One region of the Massilia sp. 05N420 genome, then DNA from elsewhere that is predicted to be linked to it. Evidence: predicted binding sites of a transcription regulator. Region 1 holds the regulator's gene; each other region holds the start of a gene.
What was found. The regulator sigma-54, encoded in region 1, starts transcription at its own class of promoters, with help from an activator protein. The targets are predictions, from matches to a motif close to TGGCANGNAANCTGCTTT.

Region 1 (4,210 bases):
CGCATGACCAGCGAGGTGAACGGCCCGTTCATCTCCTACGACAACCGCACCGAGCAGGCCAACGTGTTCAACGACACCAGCGGCGAAAGCAAGCCGGGCGGCGGACGCGGCACGATCATCATCGCGCCGCGCCGTACCGCGCCGGCGGCGGCTCCCGCGACCACGCCGGCGGCGCCGGCAGGGAAGCAGTAAATGAAGGCCGTCCTTGCCGCTGCCGCGCTGTTGCTGGCGCCGCTGGCGCAGGCGGAGCGGGCGGATGCGCTCAAGCCGCTGAAGGTGGTCGGCGGCAACGGGACCCTGGACCAGGTCACGCAAACCGTGGTCCTGACCGGCGGCGTGACCGCCACCCGCGGCACCATGCTGCTGAAGGCCGAGCGTGCCGAGATCAAGGAAGCGCCGGACGGTTACAAGACCATCGTCCTGGTCGCGGCGCCCGGCAAGCCGGCGTCGTTCCGCCAGAAGCGCGACAGCGGCCCCGAGCAGTGGGACGAAGGCCAGGCCGAGCGCATCGAGTACGACGAGCGCACCGAGGTCGTCAAGTTCAGTTCGAACGCCGCCATCAGGCAGCTGGAAGGCCGCAACGTGATGCGTGAAATGGGCGGCGAATTCATCGCCTACGATGCGCGCAAGGAAGTCCTGCTGAACCTGAACGACCCGAGCGGCGTCGACAGGCCCGGCAAGGCCCGCGCCAGTTTTACTTTTTATCCGCGCCGCACTGCGTCGGCCGGGCAACCGGAAGCAGGAAAGCAATGATGGATGTACACGCAGACGCCGCCGCCATCGCGAGCGGCGGCAGCACCCTGGTGGCCAAGGGGCTGCAGAAAAGCTACGGCAAGCGCCTGGTGGTGCGCGACGTTTCGCTGCAGGTCGCCTGCGGCGAGGTGGTCGGCCTGCTCGGCCCGAACGGCGCCGGCAAGACGACCTCGTTCTACATGATCGTGGGCCTGGTGCCGGCCGACGCCGGCGCCATCGTCATCAACGGCACCGACATCACCAGCCTGCCGATCCACCGGCGCGCCATGCTGGGCCTGTCCTACCTGCCGCAGGAAGCCTCGGTGTTCCGCAAGCTGACGGTGGAGGAGAACATCCGCGCCGTGCTGGAACTGCAGCGCGAGGACGGCAAGCCGCTGGGCAAGAACCGCATCGAGGAGCGCCTCAACGAGCTGCTGGCCGAGCTGCAGATCGAGAAGCTGCGCGAGAACCCGGCGCTGTCGCTGTCGGGCGGCGAACGGCGCCGCGTGGAGATTGCGCGCGCCCTCGCCACCAACCCGCGCTTCGTGCTGCTGGACGAGCCGTTTGCCGGCGTCGATCCGATCGCGGTGATCGAGATCCAGCGCATCGTGCGCTTCCTGAAGGAGCGCGGCATCGGCGTCCTGATCACCGACCACAACGTGCGCGAGACGCTCGGCATCTGCGACCGTGCCTACATCATCAACCAGGGCGCGGTGCTGGCGTCGGGACGCCCGGACGACATCATCGCGAATGAATCCGTCCGCCGCGTCTACCTGGGTGAACATTTCCGGATGTAGTCATGAAACAGACGCTGCAACTCAAGACCTCACAGCACCTTGCGCTGACACCGCAACTCCAGCAGTCGATCCGGCTGCTGCAGCTGTCCACTCTCGAGCTGCACCAGGAGATTGAACAGGTCCTCAGCGACAACCCGCTGCTCGAACGCCTCGACGATCCGCTCGACCACTCGGTGCGCCTGCTGGCCGACGGCGCGATCAACAACGGCGCGTCGACCTCGACCACGCCCGACTCGCCGCCCTCGTCCAGCCAGGGCGAGGAGGGCAATGGCGGCGGTGGCGCCGAAGCCGAAGGCGGCGACAGCGACAACGGCGATGCCGGCGGCGCCGAGCACGACATGGACTGGGGCGAGTCTGGCCGTTCCGGCAGCGGCAGCGGCGGCGAGGAAGAGGATGGCCGCCCGCAGCTGGAAGCCAGCCCGGTCTCGCTGCGCGAACACTTGATGGAGCAGGTACGCCTGACCTGCATGTCGCCGCGCGATTGCGCGCTGGTCGAGATCGTCGTCGACACCCTCGACGACAACGGCTACCTCGAAGAAACCCTGGACGAGCTGCATGCGCGCCTGCCGGCCGAACTCGAAGTGGAATTCGAGGAGCTGCGCACCGCACTGGCGCTGGTGCAAAGCATGGACCCGCCCGGCGTGGGCGCGCGCAGCGCCGCCGAATGCCTGGCGCTGCAGATCCGCCGCATGCCGGGCGTGCCGCTGGTCACGCGGCGCATGGCGCTGACCATCGTCGAACGCTACCTGACCTGGTTCGCGCAGCGCGAATTCAACAAGCTCAAGAAAGCCCTCGACTGCGACGACGAAGACCTGCGCGAAGCCCAGGCCGTGATCCGCCATTGCAATCCGCATCCGGGCGCGGCCTTCGCTTCCGACGTTTCCGACTTCGTGGTGCCGGACGTGATCGTGCGCCGCGCGAAGGACGGCTGGAGCGTGCAGCTGAATCCCGAGGTGATGCCGCGCCTGCGCGTGAACAGCCTGTATGCCACCTTGATGAAGCAGGGAAAATCGGAATCCCAGCTGGCGGCGCAGTTGCAGGAAGCAAAATGGCTCATCAAAAACATGCGCCAGCGCTTCGATACTATCCTTCGGGTAGCTCAAGCAATCGTGGAGCGCCAGCGGAACTTTTTCTCCCATGGCGCCGTTGCCATGCGGCCCCTTGTTTTACGTGAGATAGCTGATACACTAGGTCTACACGAGAGCACAATTTCTCGTGTCACAACTCAGAAATACATGCTGACGCCGCACGGCATGTTCGAGTTGAAGTACTTTTTCGGGAGTCACGTCGCGACCGAGGCAGGAGGAGAAGCCTCCTCGACCGCGATCCGGGCTCTCATCGTACAACTCACAGGAGCAGAAGACCCCAAAAACCCTTTATCCGACAGCAAGATCGCGGAGATGCTAGGGGAACAGGGAATGGTTATCGCACGCCGCACGGTAGCGAAATACCGCGAGGCGCTGAAGATCCCTCCCGTCAGCCTCCGTAAATCTCTGTAGCAAGCTCTTTCAGCAAGCTCTTGCAGCAAGCTTCTTGCAACAACGCTGCCCTGGTGCGTGGTATGCGCGTACGACAGGCAGCGCATCATCAAAGGAGTGTGTATGAATCTCACTATCAGCGGACATCATCTCGATGTAACCCCGGCAATCCGTGAATACGTACAGAACAAGCTCGAACGCATCACCCGCCATTTCGATCAAGTGATCGACTCCCACGTCATCCTCTGCATTGACAATCTCACCGAGAAAGAAAAACGCCAGAAGGCCGAGATCAACTTGCGCCTCGCCGGCAAGATCGTTCACGTCGCCAGCGCCGCGCACGACTTGTACGCCGCGATCGACATGCTGATGGACCGGCTCGACCGGCAGGTGCAGAAGTACAAGCAGATGCTGCAGGATCACAGTAGTACACCGCTCAAGCGCATACCCAACGATGGAGGAGAAGCTGCCGCTACAGCGTGATCCTTCCGCTGGCGCAGCACAAGCAAGGAAGGGCGCATCTGGCGCCCTTTTCGTTTTCCGGGCCGCGCTACAATGCCGTTTTCCATTTCAATAAATAAAAGAACATGAGCGAATACGTGCAGACCCGCGTTGCCAGCGGCACCGGCATCATTACCCTCGACCGTCCCAAGGCCCTGAACTCGCTGTCGCTGGAGATGGTGCGCGCACTGACGGAGACCCTGCTGGCCTGGCGCGACGATTCGAACGTCGACGCCGTCGTTATCAAGAGCAGCAGCGAGAAAGCCCTGTGCGCAGGCGGCGACATCCGCTTCTTCCACCAGGCCGGGCGCGCCACGCCCACTGGAGGCAGTGCGCTGCTGGAAGACTTCTTTACCGAAGAATACGCGCTGAACCACCTGATCCACTTCTATCCGAAACCCTATATCTCGTTGATGGACGGCGTGGTCATGGGCGGCGGCATGGGTATCGCCCAGGGCGGGCCCGAGACCGGCCTGCGCATCGTGACCGAACGCACGAAGATGGCCATGCCCGAGGTGAACATCGGCCTGTTCCCGGACGTCGGCGGCAGCCACTTCCTGTCGCATGCGCCGGGCGCGCTCGGCATGCATCTGGGACTGACGGGGCTGACCATCGGCGCCGCCGATGCGCTCTACGTCGGCCTGGCCGACGTGTTCGTGCCGGGCGCCGAACTGCCGGCACTGCATGCGCTGATCGCTGCGA
Region 2 (4,210 bases), on a different contig from region 1:
TAGCGGCCCAGCCATTTGCGCTGCAGGTAGAGGTCCTTCAGTGCTACCTGCTTGCCCGGCTGGGCGTAGGGCGCGATCGATTCCAGCTCGCGCACCGCCTCGAGATTGTTCTCCTTCTTCGCCGCATCCATCGCGAAGCGCCAGCCGCGCCGCTCGCTTTCCGGCGCATCCGTGATCTGGCCGATGCCGATATAGGCGTGCAGCCAGTCAGGATGGCGCTGCGCCAGTTCGATGCCGAGCGAGCTGCCCCATGAGTGCCCCATCACGTAGATGCGCTGCTTGCCGAATTCCTTGCGCAGCCAGGCCACCATCTCCTCGGCGTCGGCCAGCATGCGGGCGCGGGTCATGGTCGGCGCTACCTTGCCCGGATCGTTGGCGGCATAGGTCTTGCCGGCGCCGCGCTGGTCCCATTGCACGACCGTGAAATACTCTTCCCAGCCGCGCTGGAAGTACCAGCTGGTCGGCATCGCCACATAGCCCGGGCCGCCGTGCAGCATCAGCAGCACCGGGTTGCGGCGGTCGGCGCCGCGCACACTGATCCACTGCTCGATGCCGCCGATCCTGACCGCCTGCGTCCTTTCGATGCCCTGCGAGGTGACGATGCGGCGCATGTCGGCGACGATCTTCACCGCCTCGGCGCGGCTGGCGATGCCGTCGGCCCGGGCGTTCGCACCCGGACCGGCCAGCAGCAGCGCGCAGGCAAGCGATGCGTATGCGCGCCTCATCCTCATTCCTTGGCCGGATCGCGGTAGTGGAAGGGATCGGTCGGCGTCGGCTGCTTCGGCAGCACGTTGCGCGGCATCGGTGTGTCGCTCTCGGCCGCCTGCAGCAGCACGGTGGCCATGATCACCGCGGCCTGGCGCAGGTCTTCGGTGCGCAGGTGGTCGAAGGTGTCGAGGTTCGAATGGTGCACGCGCGAACCGTAGTCGAGCGGGTCCTGGATGAACTGGAAGGCGGGCAGGCCCATGCCGGCCATGATCTGGTGGTCGGTGCCGCCGGTCTTCTTGGCCACGACCTTGTTCGCACCCAGGCTGTCGAAGGGAGCGAGCCAGTTCTTCAGCACAGGTATCGCCGCGAAGTTACCCTCGGCATAGATACCACGGATCTTGCCCGAGCCGTTGTCGAGGTTGAAGTAGGCGGCCATCTCGTCATAGCCGGGCAGCGGCGTGACCGGGTAGGTCTCCCACATGAATTCGGGCAGTTTGGCGTGCTCCGGATTGCTCGGGCGCGGGCGGGTCGCGATGTGATTTTTGATATAGGCGAGGGAGCCCAGCAGGCCTTGTTCCTCGCCCGACCACAGCGCAAAGCGGATGGTGCGCTTGGGCTTCACGCCCAGCTGCGAGAGGATGCGCGCCGCTTCCATCACCACCACCGAGCCGGCGCCGTTGTCGGCGGCGCCGTCGCCGGCCACCCAGCTGTCGAGGTGGGCGCCGGCCATCACGTAGCCGGCCTGGGGATCGCTGCCCGGGATCTCGGCCAGGATGTTGTAGGCGTTCGTGTCGCGGTCGTCGAAGTGGACATTGCTGTTCAGTTCGAGCTTCACTTCGCCGACCTTGGCCAGGCGCGCCAGGCGGCGGTAGTCTTCGGCCGCCATCTCGACTTCGGGCAGGGAGACGGTGTCGCCCTTGCGGTGGAAGTAGCCTTCGCCCTGCACCAGGCCGCCGTTACGGTAGGACATCTTGACCAGCGCGACCGCTCCTTCCGCCGCCATGAAGCGGTCGATCTCGCGCGCCTGCTCGAAGTATTTCTTGTACAGGTCGAACGACTGGTCCGGATCGTAGTGCGGCTGGTCGTAGGTCGACAACTTGCCCAGTTCGGCCTCGTCGTAGCGCTTGAAGGTGGCGCTGGTGTCGTCCTTCGGCACCTCCGGATAGCTGACCAGCACGATCCTGCCTTTCACCTTGCCCTTGTACTGGGCCAGGTCGCGCACGTTGCGGACCGGCGCCACCACGATAGTCGCGCTCACGGTGCCACGGGTCGCCGGTGTCCAGGCCACCGGGATCGCGGTCAGGGCCAGCGGTCGCGGCGCCACCATGCGCACGCTCGAGGATTCGATCCACCAGCCGCGCCCGAAATCGTAGCCTTCGGCGTGGACATTCTTCAGGCCCCAGCTCGTGAACATCTGCTGGGTCCACTTTTCCGCCTGGCGCATCGCCGGCGAATTGGTCATGCGGCCGCCGATGCGGTCGCTCAGGTAMGCGGCCAGGTTCACGACCTGGCCACGGTTATAGCCTTCGTCGGCGACGCGGTTGATGGTGTTGGCGTCGACCGGTTCGGCATGGGCGCCGAAGCAGAGCAGGGCGATGCCGGCGAGCAGGCCGGCCTTACGAATGTCGCACATAGATCCTCTTGGTTGTTTTTGTCAAAAAGGAATTGCGCAGGGGATTCTACGCCTGAGCAACTCAGCTGTGCGAACAGGATCCAGGCTTGCGTGTTGCGCAACGATGTTTCAAAATGAAACGTTCGTGAAACATCGATGCCGAAACACGCAGGGCGAAACGGCGCAAGTGCTTGAAAACACGGGGCAAGGCGCCAGCGATTGGCTTGGCACGCCGTTTGCATTAGTGAGGGCATATTCCCGTCAACGCATCATTGAAAGGTAAGAGGACATGAGCCAACTCTCCGCAGGCGCCAAATTCCGCCAGGCCGTGCAGGAAGAACATCCGCTGCAGGTGATCGGCGCGATCAACGCCAACCACGCCCTGCTGGCCAAGCGCGCCGGCTACCGCGCGATCTACCTGTCGGGCGGCGGCGTGGCTGCCGGCTCCCTGGGCCTGCCCGACCTCGGCATCTCGGGCCTGGAAGACGTGCTGATCGACGTGCGCCGCATCACCGACGTCTGCGACCTGCCGCTGCTGGTCGACATCGACACCGGCTTCGGCTCGTCCGCCTTCAACGTGGCCCGCACCGTGCGCTCGCTGATCAAGGCCGGCGCCGGCGCCTGCCATATCGAAGACCAGGTCGGCGCCAAGCGCTGCGGCCACCGACCGGGCAAGGAGATCGTCAGCCAGGGCGAGATGGTCGACCGCGTGAAAGCCGCCGTCGACGCCCGCACCGACGACAACTTCGTCATCATGGCGCGCACCGATGCGCTGGCCGTCGAGGGCCTGGACAAGGCCGTGGAGCGCGCGGTCGCCTGCGTCGAAGCCGGCGCCGACATGATCTTCCCGGAAGCGATCACCAGCCTCGAGATGTACGCCCAGTTCAAGAAGGCGGTCAAGGTGCCGATCCTCGCGAACATCACCGAATTCGGCGCGACCCCGCTGTTCAGCGTCGAAGAGTTGAAAGGTGCCGACGTCGACATCGTGCTGTATCCGCTGTCGGCTTTCCGCGCCATGAACAAGGCCGCCGAGAACGTCTACGAGACCATCCGCCGCGAAGGCAGCCAGAAGAGCGTGGTCGACACCATGCAGACCCGCGCCGAACTGTACGACCGCATCGATTACCATAGCTTCGAGCAGAAGCTCGATGCCCTGTTTGCCCAGAACAAAGCCAAATAATTCATCGAATACGGAGATATCAAGACCATGACCGATCAGACCAGCCAAACCGAGACCCCGACTTTCAAACCCAAGAAATCGGTCGCCCTGTCCGGCGTCGCCGCCGGTAACACCGCGCTGTGCTCGGTGGGCCGCTCCGGCAACGACCTGCACTACCGCGGCTACGACATCCTGGACGTGGCCGACACATCCGAATTCGAAGAGATCGCCTACCTGCTGGTGCACGGCAAGCTGCCGACCGCCGCCGAACTGAAAGGCTACAAGGCCAAGCTGAAGATGTTGCGCGGCCTGCCGCAAGCGGTGAAGAGCGCGCTGGAAGCCCTGCCGGCCGCCTCGCACCCGATGGACGTGATGCGCACCGGCGTCTCGGTGCTGGGCTGCACCCTGCCGGAAAAGGACGACCACAACATCCCGGGCGCGCGCGACATCGCCGACCGCCTGATGGCGTCAACGGGTTCGATGCTGCTGTACTGGTACCACTTCAGCCATAACGGCAAGCGCATCGAAGTCGAGACCGACGACGACTCGATCGGCGGTCACTTCCTGCACCTGCTGCACGGCCAGAAGCCATCCGATGAGTGGGTGAAAGCGATGCACACTTCGCTGATCCTGTACGCCGAACACGAGTTCAATGCCTCGACCTTCACCGGCCGCGTGATCGCCGGCACCGGTTCCGACATCTACTCGGCCATCACCGGCGCGATCGGCGC
Region 3 (4,210 bases), on a different contig from region 1:
CACGGCTTTTTCCAGCGACTTGTCGTCGAACTCGTTGATGGTGGCGACGCCCTGGCGCTTGCCGAAGGCGACCTGCACGGCGATATTGGTGTCTTCCGCCAGGCCGGCGGTGGAGACGGCGTTGCGCGCGAAACGGATATTGCCCTGGCGGCTGCCGTTCACGGTGACGCTGCATTCGTCGGCCTTGGACAGCGACAGCACGCGGTCGCAGATGCGTTTGGTTTGTTCCTGGGTCAGGATGGTCATGTGGTGTGCTCCCTGCCTTAGCCGATCTTGCGGGCGGTGTTGATGACGTTGATGCCGTTGAAGCGCGCGGTGCTGGCGCCGTGCGAGACGATGGAGATCTGCGGAGGCTGGCCCTTGCCGTCGAAGAAGGAGCCGCCCATGCGCCAGTCGCGTTCGTCGCACAGCGCGCTGCAGGCATTCCAGAATTCCTGGGTATTCGACTGGTAGGCCACGTCTTCCAGCATCTGGCCGATCTTGCCGTTGTTGATCTCGTAGAACAGCTGGCCGCCGAACTGGAAGTTGTAGCGCTGCTGGTCGATCGAGAACGAACCGTCGCCGACGATGTAGATGCCTTTCTTGATGTCCTTGACCATCTCGTCCGGGCTCAATCTCTTCTTGCCCGCCTGGAGCGAGACGTTCGGCATGCGCTGGAACTGCACATTGCTCCAGCTGTCGGCATACGAGCAGCCGTGCGATTCCTTCTCGCCGATGATGTGGGCCTGGTCGCGCGTGGCCTGGTAGTTCACCAGGATGCCGTCCTTGATGATGTCCCAGCGCTTGCACTTGACGCCTTCGTCGTCGTAGCCGACCGCGCCCAGCGAGCCCGGGGTGACCTTGTCGGCCACGATGTTCACCAGCGGCGAACCGTAGTTGAATTTCTTCGTTTCCCACTTGTCGAGGGTGGCGAAGCTGGTGCCGGCGTAGTTGGCCTCGTAGCCCAGCACGCGGTCGAGTTCCGTCGGGTGGCCGACCGATTCGTGGATCGTCAGCCACAGGTGTTCGGGCGACAGCACCAGGTCGTACTTGCCCGGGGTGACGCTCTTGGCGGTCAGCTTGCGCTTGGCGTCGCGGCCGGCGGCGCGGGCGTCCTCGACGATGTCATAGGATGTCGTGTACAGGGTAGCGACGCCGCCGGCGGCCTTGATCTTGTCTTCCTTGCGCGCGGCCAGGTATTCGTAGCCCATGCCGACCGGCGCCGACAGGCCCTGGCGCGAGCGGAACTTGCCGGTCCCCTTGTCGACCGCGGTGGCGGTCAGCGGCGCCCACATGCGCTGGATGTCCTGGTCGATGTAGGAGCCGTCGGTGGACGCGAAGTACTTCTGCTGGTTCACCTGGAACAGCATCGAGTTCATGAAGGTCGCGCCGCCGTCCATGCCGGCCTTGTTGGCGGCGATCAGCAGTTCGGCCTTCTCCTTGACCGGCACCGTGCGCCAGTCCTTTTGTACCGGCGTCGCCCACGAGACCTCGCCCACGCCCTTCACCGGTGCGAGCTGCACCGGTTCGAGCTGCAGCTTGGCGTTGGCCTTGGCGATCGCCACCGCCTGGCGCGCCGCGCCGGCCACGCCGTCCGGGCTCATGTCGTTGGTGGCGGCGAAGCCATAGGCGCCGTTGCAGACCACGCGCACGCCGATGCCGGCCGACTCGGTGTTGACCACGTTCTCGACGTTCAGGTCGCGGGTGATCACGTACTGGTTGAGGTAGCGGCCGATGCGCACGTCGCAGTAGCTGGCGCCGGCCTTGGTGGCGGCGTTCAGCGCGGTGTCGGCCAGCAGCTTCTTGGCCGCGACCGGCATCGGATTGAGCAGCTCTTCGGCGGCGATCGCGCGGCCGAATACGGGCACCAGCATCGTGCCGAAAGCCAGGCCGCTGATGTTGAGGAAGGTACGGCGTTCCATGACGTCTCCTGAGGTGGACAGTGGTCCGGCGGGCGGACCGCTCTTGTTGTGCTGCGCTTTACTTCTTCTCTTTATCTGCTGAACCATAGCAGCAAGTAAAGTTCTTGAATAGGCAATCTTTATGCCAGGTGCCTGGGTTCCTGCTTGCCAGCGCGGCCAGGGCGGACGGTGTCCGCGCGGGCCGCGTCCGCCCTGTGTCCGGCAGGTGTCCGGTCGGACAGGTTTAATACATACGCAATCTTTACTTGACGACAACTAGGGCCTGCCCGATGATCGGCGGAGGGCACGGCATGGCGCCGCTACCCCACCGACATTGGAGACCGAGACATGAAACGATTCATCCTGGCCGCCGTACTGGCAGGCTTGGCCGGCACGGCGCTGGCCGCCAACCAGACCGACGACGCCCAACTGCGCGCGGCCATCGCCGGCAGCCACCGCTCAAGCGCCAACGTGGCGCGCGACACCTGGCGCCATCCTTACGAAACGCTGACTTTCTTCGGCATCAAGCCAACCATGACGGTGGTCGAATTGCTGCCGGAAGGCGGCTGGTACACCGAGATCCTGGCGCYCTACCTGCGCCAGGACGGCAAGCTGATCGGCGCCGGCCTCATATCCAAGACGCTGCTGGAGTCCAACCCGGCGGTGTATGACAAGGTCGTGCGGGGCGCCTTCAATCCGCCAAAGGCCATCTACAACTTCGCCCCGCCAAACAGCGTCGACATGGTGCTCACCTTCCGCAACGTGCACAACTTCGTCGAGCTGGGCGACGACAAGGTCAAGGAAATGTTCAAGGCGCTGTACACCAGCCTGAAGCCGGGCGGCGTGCTGGGCGTGACCGACCACCGCCTGCCGGAATCCATGCCGCAGGATGCCAAGGCCACGAGCGGCTACATCCATGAGTCGTATGTGATCAGGATGGCCGAAAGCGCCGGCTTCAAGCTGGCGGGGAAATCCGAGATCAACGCCAACCCGAAGGACAAGGCCGACCACAAGGGCGGCGTGTGGGCCCTGCCGCCGACCCTGGCCAACCGCGACGAGGACCGCGCCAAATACCAGGCCATCGGCGAAAGCGACCGCATGACCCTCAAGTTCGTCAAACCGTAAATGTCACGCCGTGGTGAGTATTTGTGAACTTTCACGCTTCGCCACGGTGTATATTCGCTCAGCAATCTTTCCGATTCAAAGAGACGCATGACACTTTTCCGACTCGCTGCCGCCGCAGCGCTTGCCGCCGCCTGTGCGATGGTCCAGATCCAGGTCCAGGCCCAGGACCTCGATGCAAAGGCCGCACCGACCAAATCCGCCATTCCGTCCCGCGTCGAAAACTCGGTCGTCAAGATCTTCTCGACCTTGCGCCGCCCCGACCCGTATAAACCCTGGACCAAGGCCACGCCGCAGGACGTCACCGGCTCGGGCGTGATCATCGAGGGCAAGCGGATTCTCACGAATGCCCACGTGGTCGGCTACGCCAGCCAGGTCGAGATCCAGGCCAGCCAGGACGGCGACAAGGTCGCCGCCACGGTGGTGGCGGTGGCGCGCGGGATGGACCTGGCCCTGCTCAAGCTCGACGACGAATCCTACTTCAACAAGCATCCGGCGCTGCCGCGCGCCAGCGTGCTGCCGGACGTGCGCGAACAGGTGTTCGCCTACGGCTATCCGGTCGGCGGCAACTCGCTGTCGATCACCAAGGGCATCGTCTCGCGCGTCGAATTCGTCCCCTACGGCTTCGGCAACGCCGGCCTGCGGGTGCAGATCGACGCCCCGATCAATCCCGGCAACAGCGGTGGCCCGGTGATCGCCGGCGACAAGATGATCGGCCTGGCCTTCTCCGGCRTGGCCGGCGCCAACAACATCGGCTACGTGATCCCGAACGAGGAGATCGAGCTGTTCCTGAGCGACGTCGCCGACGGCCGCTACGACGGCAAGCCGCTGCTGCTCGACAGCGTGCAGACGCTGGAGAATCCGGTGCTGCGCCAGTACCTCAAGCTCGACAGGTCGGTCGAGGGCGCGGTCGTGCACCGTCCCGCGCGCAGCGACGCCGCCTATCCGCTGAAGGAATGGGACGTCATCACCCGCATCGGCGAGCACCCGGTCGACAACCAGGGCATGGTCAAGCTGGGCCCCAACCTGCGGGTGCGCTTCCAGTACCGCGTCCAGCAGGTGGCGAAGGACGGCAAGGTGCCGCTGACCATCGTCCGCGGCGGCAAGACCATGCAGGTGCAGGTGCCGGTCGGCGGCGCGCGCCAGCTCCTGATCCCGGACCTGGCCGGCGGCTACCCGTCCTACTTCGTGTACGGCCCGATCGTGTT
Region 4 (4,210 bases), on a different contig from region 1:
CCGGGGCCGCCGTCATGATCGTGGGCGTGGCGCTGGCTTTGTTCGGCGACCGCATCGTCCAGGCGCTCGACCGCTGAGTTGTTGTAAGTTTTTCACACGAAAAATTCTCTTTCCAAGTGGAACTTTCCGGTCGCTGCTGGTTTTATAATTAATGCATCGTAAGTTTCCACTTCAATCATCGATCGCCCGATGGAACACCACCAGTCCTCGCAGATTCCCACCCTGACGTATATCGAAAACGAAGACCATCCCGTCTTCGGTACCCTGGTCGAGCAGATCCTGCACCTGCTGAATTCGAAGCTGGTGTTTTCGGACATCATCATTCACCAGAACAGTCCGCTGATGCTGCGCCAGCCGAAAGGCCTGGTGGCGGTGACGGATTCGCCGATCACCAAGGAAGAGCTGGAAGAGTTCTTCGACGTCATCGAGCCGAACTGGGCCGACCGGATCCAGGAACGCGCCTTCGACCGCTCGATCGATTTGCACACGGCGCGCATCCGCGCCAACTGCTTCAGCTTCCAGGGCAAGAAACGCCTGGGCTGCGTGATCCGCCGCTTCCCGAAGGAGCCGCTGGCCCTCGATACCCTCGGCCTGCATCCGGACGAGCAGGAATTCGCGCGCCTGACCAGCGGCCTGGTGCTGATCATCGGCGACACCTGCCAGGGCAAGTCGACCACCATCGCGTCGATGCTGGACGAGATCAACAAGCAGCGATCGGGCCACATCATCACCATCGAAGACCCGGTCGAGACCCTGATTCCCCAGCGCAAGTGCATCATCACCCAGCGCGAAGTGGGCGAGGATGCCGACGTCGGCAGCTATTACCTGGGCGCGCTGGACGCACTGCGCGAGCGCCCGGACGTGATCGTGATCGGCGAGATCCGCGACGCCCAGACCGCCCAGGAAGCGCTGGCGCTGGCCGAATCGGGCCCGCTGGTGCTGGCCACCCTGCACGCGCGCTCGACCGAGCTGGGCCTGCAGAAGATGCTGCGCCTGCTGGGCAATTCCGACGTTCAGGGCCAGGCCCTGGCGCACGCCCTGCGCGGCGTATTGTGCCAGGCGCTGCTGCCGTCCAGGCAGGGCAACCGCTACCATCTCGCCACCGAATGCCTGAGCATCAGCCCGCAAGTGGCCGCCATGATCGAGCAGGGCGACCTGGGCGCCATCCGCGCCCACATGAACGCCGGCCGCGAGCCGGGCTGCCACACGATGAACAGCGTGCTGGAAGGTCTGCTGGCCTCGCACAAGGTCGGCGTCGACGAGGCGCGCGCGGCGACCACCGACCGGATCGGCTTTGCGGAGATGGTGTAAGGCCTGTTTTGCGATCGGCCATGAAAAAACCGGGCATTGCCCGGTTTTTTTATCGCTTGCCGGCGGCTGGCGGGGCCAGCCTGCCGGCAGGAAATCAGCCGCGGCGACGACGCAGTGCGGCGCCCATGCCGATCATGGCCAGGCCCATCAGCGACAGCGCGCCCGGTTCCGGCAGGGCGTATGCCTGGCCCGGATCGTCCACGCGGAAGCCCAGGATGTTGGTGCCGCCATTCCACTTGGAATTGTAGTTATAGCTGTTCTTGAAGCGCAGGTCGCGCAGGCCCAGGGTGTTGGCGAAATAGTCCGAGTTCAGCTGCTCGCTCCACAGGCCTTTGGTCGACATGTCGACCGATGCATACGAATCGGCGATGCCGGTCTGGCCGTTGCTGCTCGGGACCACGCTGCCGACGATGGTGTTCGAGGCATTGCCGGTGTCCATGCCGGTGTCGAAATACAGGCGGGCCAGCAGGGTGCCGTCGGTGTAGCCGTTGGCGCAGGAGTAGCCGCAGCGGATGCCTGCAGCGGAAGAGGCCAGCGAGGTGGCGGTCGTGCCAGGCACACTCAGGTCGCGCCAGTACAGGTCGAGGTAGCCGCCGGTGGCCGGGAACGGGTTGGTTGCCGATGGCGAACCGGCCTGGATGCCGTAGAACATGCCGGTGATCTGGCCGCCGCTCAGTTTGTTCACGAAGAAGGCGCCGTCGCCGCTCGGATCGATCGAGTCGTGCGGCGTGTTGACGTCGCCGGTTTCCATGGTCGAGACGACGAACACGCCCCAGTTGATTTCTTTGCCATCGGACCAGGTATGGGCACCGTTGATGGCGATCTGCTCCTGACCGGTGAATTTCAGGTAAATCGGGCCGGCTGGCAGAGGAGTTGCRGGCGCGGCGGTAGCGCCGGCGGTAACGAAGGCGGCTGCTAAGGAAAGGAGAATTTTTTTCATAGTATGGATAAGAAGTTGACGACGATTACCCCATTCCACATTAAGCAGCTTTCGTGCCAGCAATTAGTTGAGCTATCGTAAGTCCTTGTATTCATGGGGGGTTTTTTAGTTACGTTAGTAAACTCACATTGCCCTAAAAGCATTTAAATTATCGAGTGTAAAAAATCTCGACAAACCTGGCCACGTCAATCGAGCGGCACCGCGCGATAGCCGTTGACCTCGGCCGGCGTCACCATGCGTGCCGCATTGCCCCAGCTCGCGCGCGCATAGCTCACCACCGCCGCGACTTCGGCATCGTTCAGCACCGGGCTGTAGGGCGGCATGCCGTAAGGGCGCGGATTGCCCGCGGTCGAGGGCGCGAAACCGCCGTTCAGCACGATGCGGATGGCGTTGACGGGATTCGCCAGCTGGAGCGTCCGGTTGCCGGCCAGGGCCGGATAGGCTGGGCCGCCATCCTCGCCGGCGGCGCCGCGTCCATCCTTGCCGTGGCAGTCGGCGCAATGCTGGCCGTAGAGCCGGCCGCCGAGCTTCATCAGCGCCTCCGGCGGCGGCTCCGCCGGCGCGCGCTCGGCGGCGTCCGCCGGCAGGGATGTCAAATACACCGAGATCGCGCCGATGTCGCCGTCCGACAGGTGCTGCAGGCTCTGCCCGACCACCTCCGCCATCGGCCCGAACACGGCGCCGCGCGGCGAGACCCCGCTGCGCAGCAACTGGGCCAGCTGCGGATCGTTCGATGCCAGCGGAGGCGCATACCAGCCCAGCACCGGGATCAGGCCGCCGTGCAGGCCTTCGCCGCTGGCGCCCAGGCCGTTGCGCGGGCTGTGGCAGGCGCTGCAGTGACCCAGTCCGTCGACCAGGTAGGCGCCGCGGTTCCAGTCGGCGCCGCGCGCGGGCTCGGGTGTGAAGACGCCGGGCTTGAAGTAGAGCAGGCGCCAGGCCGCCAGCGCCGCCTGGCTGCCGTAGGGTGCGCTCAGCGCGTGCGGCTGGCGTGCATTGCGCTGCGGCGGCAGGCTGCGCAGGTAGGCGAACAGGGCGTCGGCATCGTCGCGCGTGACCTTCGTATAGTTCGGGTAGGGGAAGGCCGGATAGAGCAGGCGGCCGCCGGGCGCGATGCCGTTGTGCAGGGCGTTCCAGAAATCGTCGGCGCTCCAGGCGCCGATGCCGGTCTCGCGGTCGGGCGTGATATTCGGCGCCATCACCCGGCCGAAGGGCGTGTCGACCGCGCGTCCGCCGGCATAGGCGGCGCCGCCGCGCACCGTGTGGCAGGCGGCGCAGTCGCCGGCGCGCGCCAGGTAGGCGCCGCGCGCGATGTTGCCGGCCTCCGACGCCCAGGCTTGCGGCGAGCGCGAGGGGATGAATTCGGCGCGCGGCCAGGCCAGCAATGCCGCGGCGACGGCGAGGACGAGAAGGACGCCGAGGGCGATCAGGATGCGGCGCTTCATGGCTTCGGCTCCGGGGCGCTGCCGCAGGCCAGCGGCAGGGGACGGGAAAGGGATGGCGCCGGGCTCGGGTCGGCCGGCAAGGCTTCGCTGGCCAGCCAGGCCGAGATCGCCGAGACGTCGGCGAGGCTCAGGCGCGAGGCGATGCTGCCCATGCAGTCCGGGGCGAGGGCGTGGCGGCTGCCGTTGCGCCAGGCGCCGAACTGGGCGTTGATGTAGTCGCGCGGCAGACCGACCAGGCCGGGGATGGCGGGCAGGGCGCCGGTCAGGCGCTCGCCATGGCAGGCGATGCAGGCCGGCACCTTCAAGGCGGTATCGCCACGCGTGACCAGCTGGCGGCCGCGTTCCAGTTCGGCGGCCGGCAGGCTGGCGCGGTCGAGCACCGGCGCCGGCAGGTGCTGGGCCGAGAAATAGTCGGCGATCTCGCGCAGGTAGTTGTCGGACAGGTGCTGGACCATCCAGGTCATCAGCGGGTACTGGCGCCGGCCTTCCCGGAAATTGCTCAGTTGGTTATACAGAT

Region 2: a site for sigma-54 is predicted at 2,546-2,563, ahead of prpB (methylisocitrate lyase). Genes of this name have one in related genera too.
Region 3: a site for sigma-54 is predicted at 2,011-2,028, ahead of AC1DIX_RS18475 (TldD/PmbA family protein). Genes of this name have one in related genera too.
Region 4: a site for sigma-54 is predicted at 2,293-2,310, ahead of AC1DIX_RS21030 (PEP-CTERM sorting domain-containing protein). Genes of this name have one in related genera too.

What each region holds. Positions count from the first base shown of each region.
Region 1 covers NZ_JBFTMX010000015.1:221,045-225,254, reverse strand. The annotation lists gene lptA (lipopolysaccharide transport periplasmic protein LptA) at 1-192, shown strand, start outside; gene lptA (lipopolysaccharide transport periplasmic protein LptA) at 193-753, shown strand; gene lptB (LPS export ABC transporter ATP-binding protein) at 753-1,529, shown strand; gene AC1DIX_RS12240 (RNA polymerase factor sigma-54) at 1,532-3,028, shown strand; gene hpf (ribosome hibernation-promoting factor, HPF/YfiA family) at 3,131-3,490, shown strand; gene AC1DIX_RS12230 (enoyl-CoA hydratase/isomerase family protein) at 3,595-4,210, shown strand, end outside.
Region 2 covers NZ_JBFTMX010000014.1:123,327-127,536, reverse strand. The annotation lists gene AC1DIX_RS10820 (alpha/beta fold hydrolase) at 1-725, opposite strand, end outside; gene AC1DIX_RS10815 (M20/M25/M40 family metallo-hydrolase) at 728-2,341, opposite strand; gene prpB (methylisocitrate lyase) at 2,610-3,500, shown strand; gene prpC (bifunctional 2-methylcitrate synthase/citrate synthase) at 3,528-4,210, shown strand, end outside.
Region 3 covers NZ_JBFTMX010000029.1:19,337-23,546, forward strand. The annotation lists gene AC1DIX_RS18470 (TldD/PmbA family protein) at 1-246, opposite strand, end outside; gene AC1DIX_RS18475 (TldD/PmbA family protein) at 264-1,901, opposite strand; gene AC1DIX_RS18480 (class I SAM-dependent methyltransferase) at 2,229-3,005, shown strand; gene AC1DIX_RS18485 (S1C family serine protease) at 3,093-4,210, shown strand, end outside.
Region 4 covers NZ_JBFTMX010000038.1:17,219-21,428, reverse strand. The annotation lists gene AC1DIX_RS21040 (DMT family transporter) at 1-77, shown strand, start outside; gene AC1DIX_RS21035 (type IV pilus twitching motility protein PilT) at 190-1,311, shown strand; gene AC1DIX_RS21030 (PEP-CTERM sorting domain-containing protein) at 1,406-2,251, opposite strand; gene AC1DIX_RS21025 (c-type cytochrome) at 2,437-3,693, opposite strand; gene AC1DIX_RS21020 (c-type cytochrome) at 3,690-4,210, opposite strand, start outside.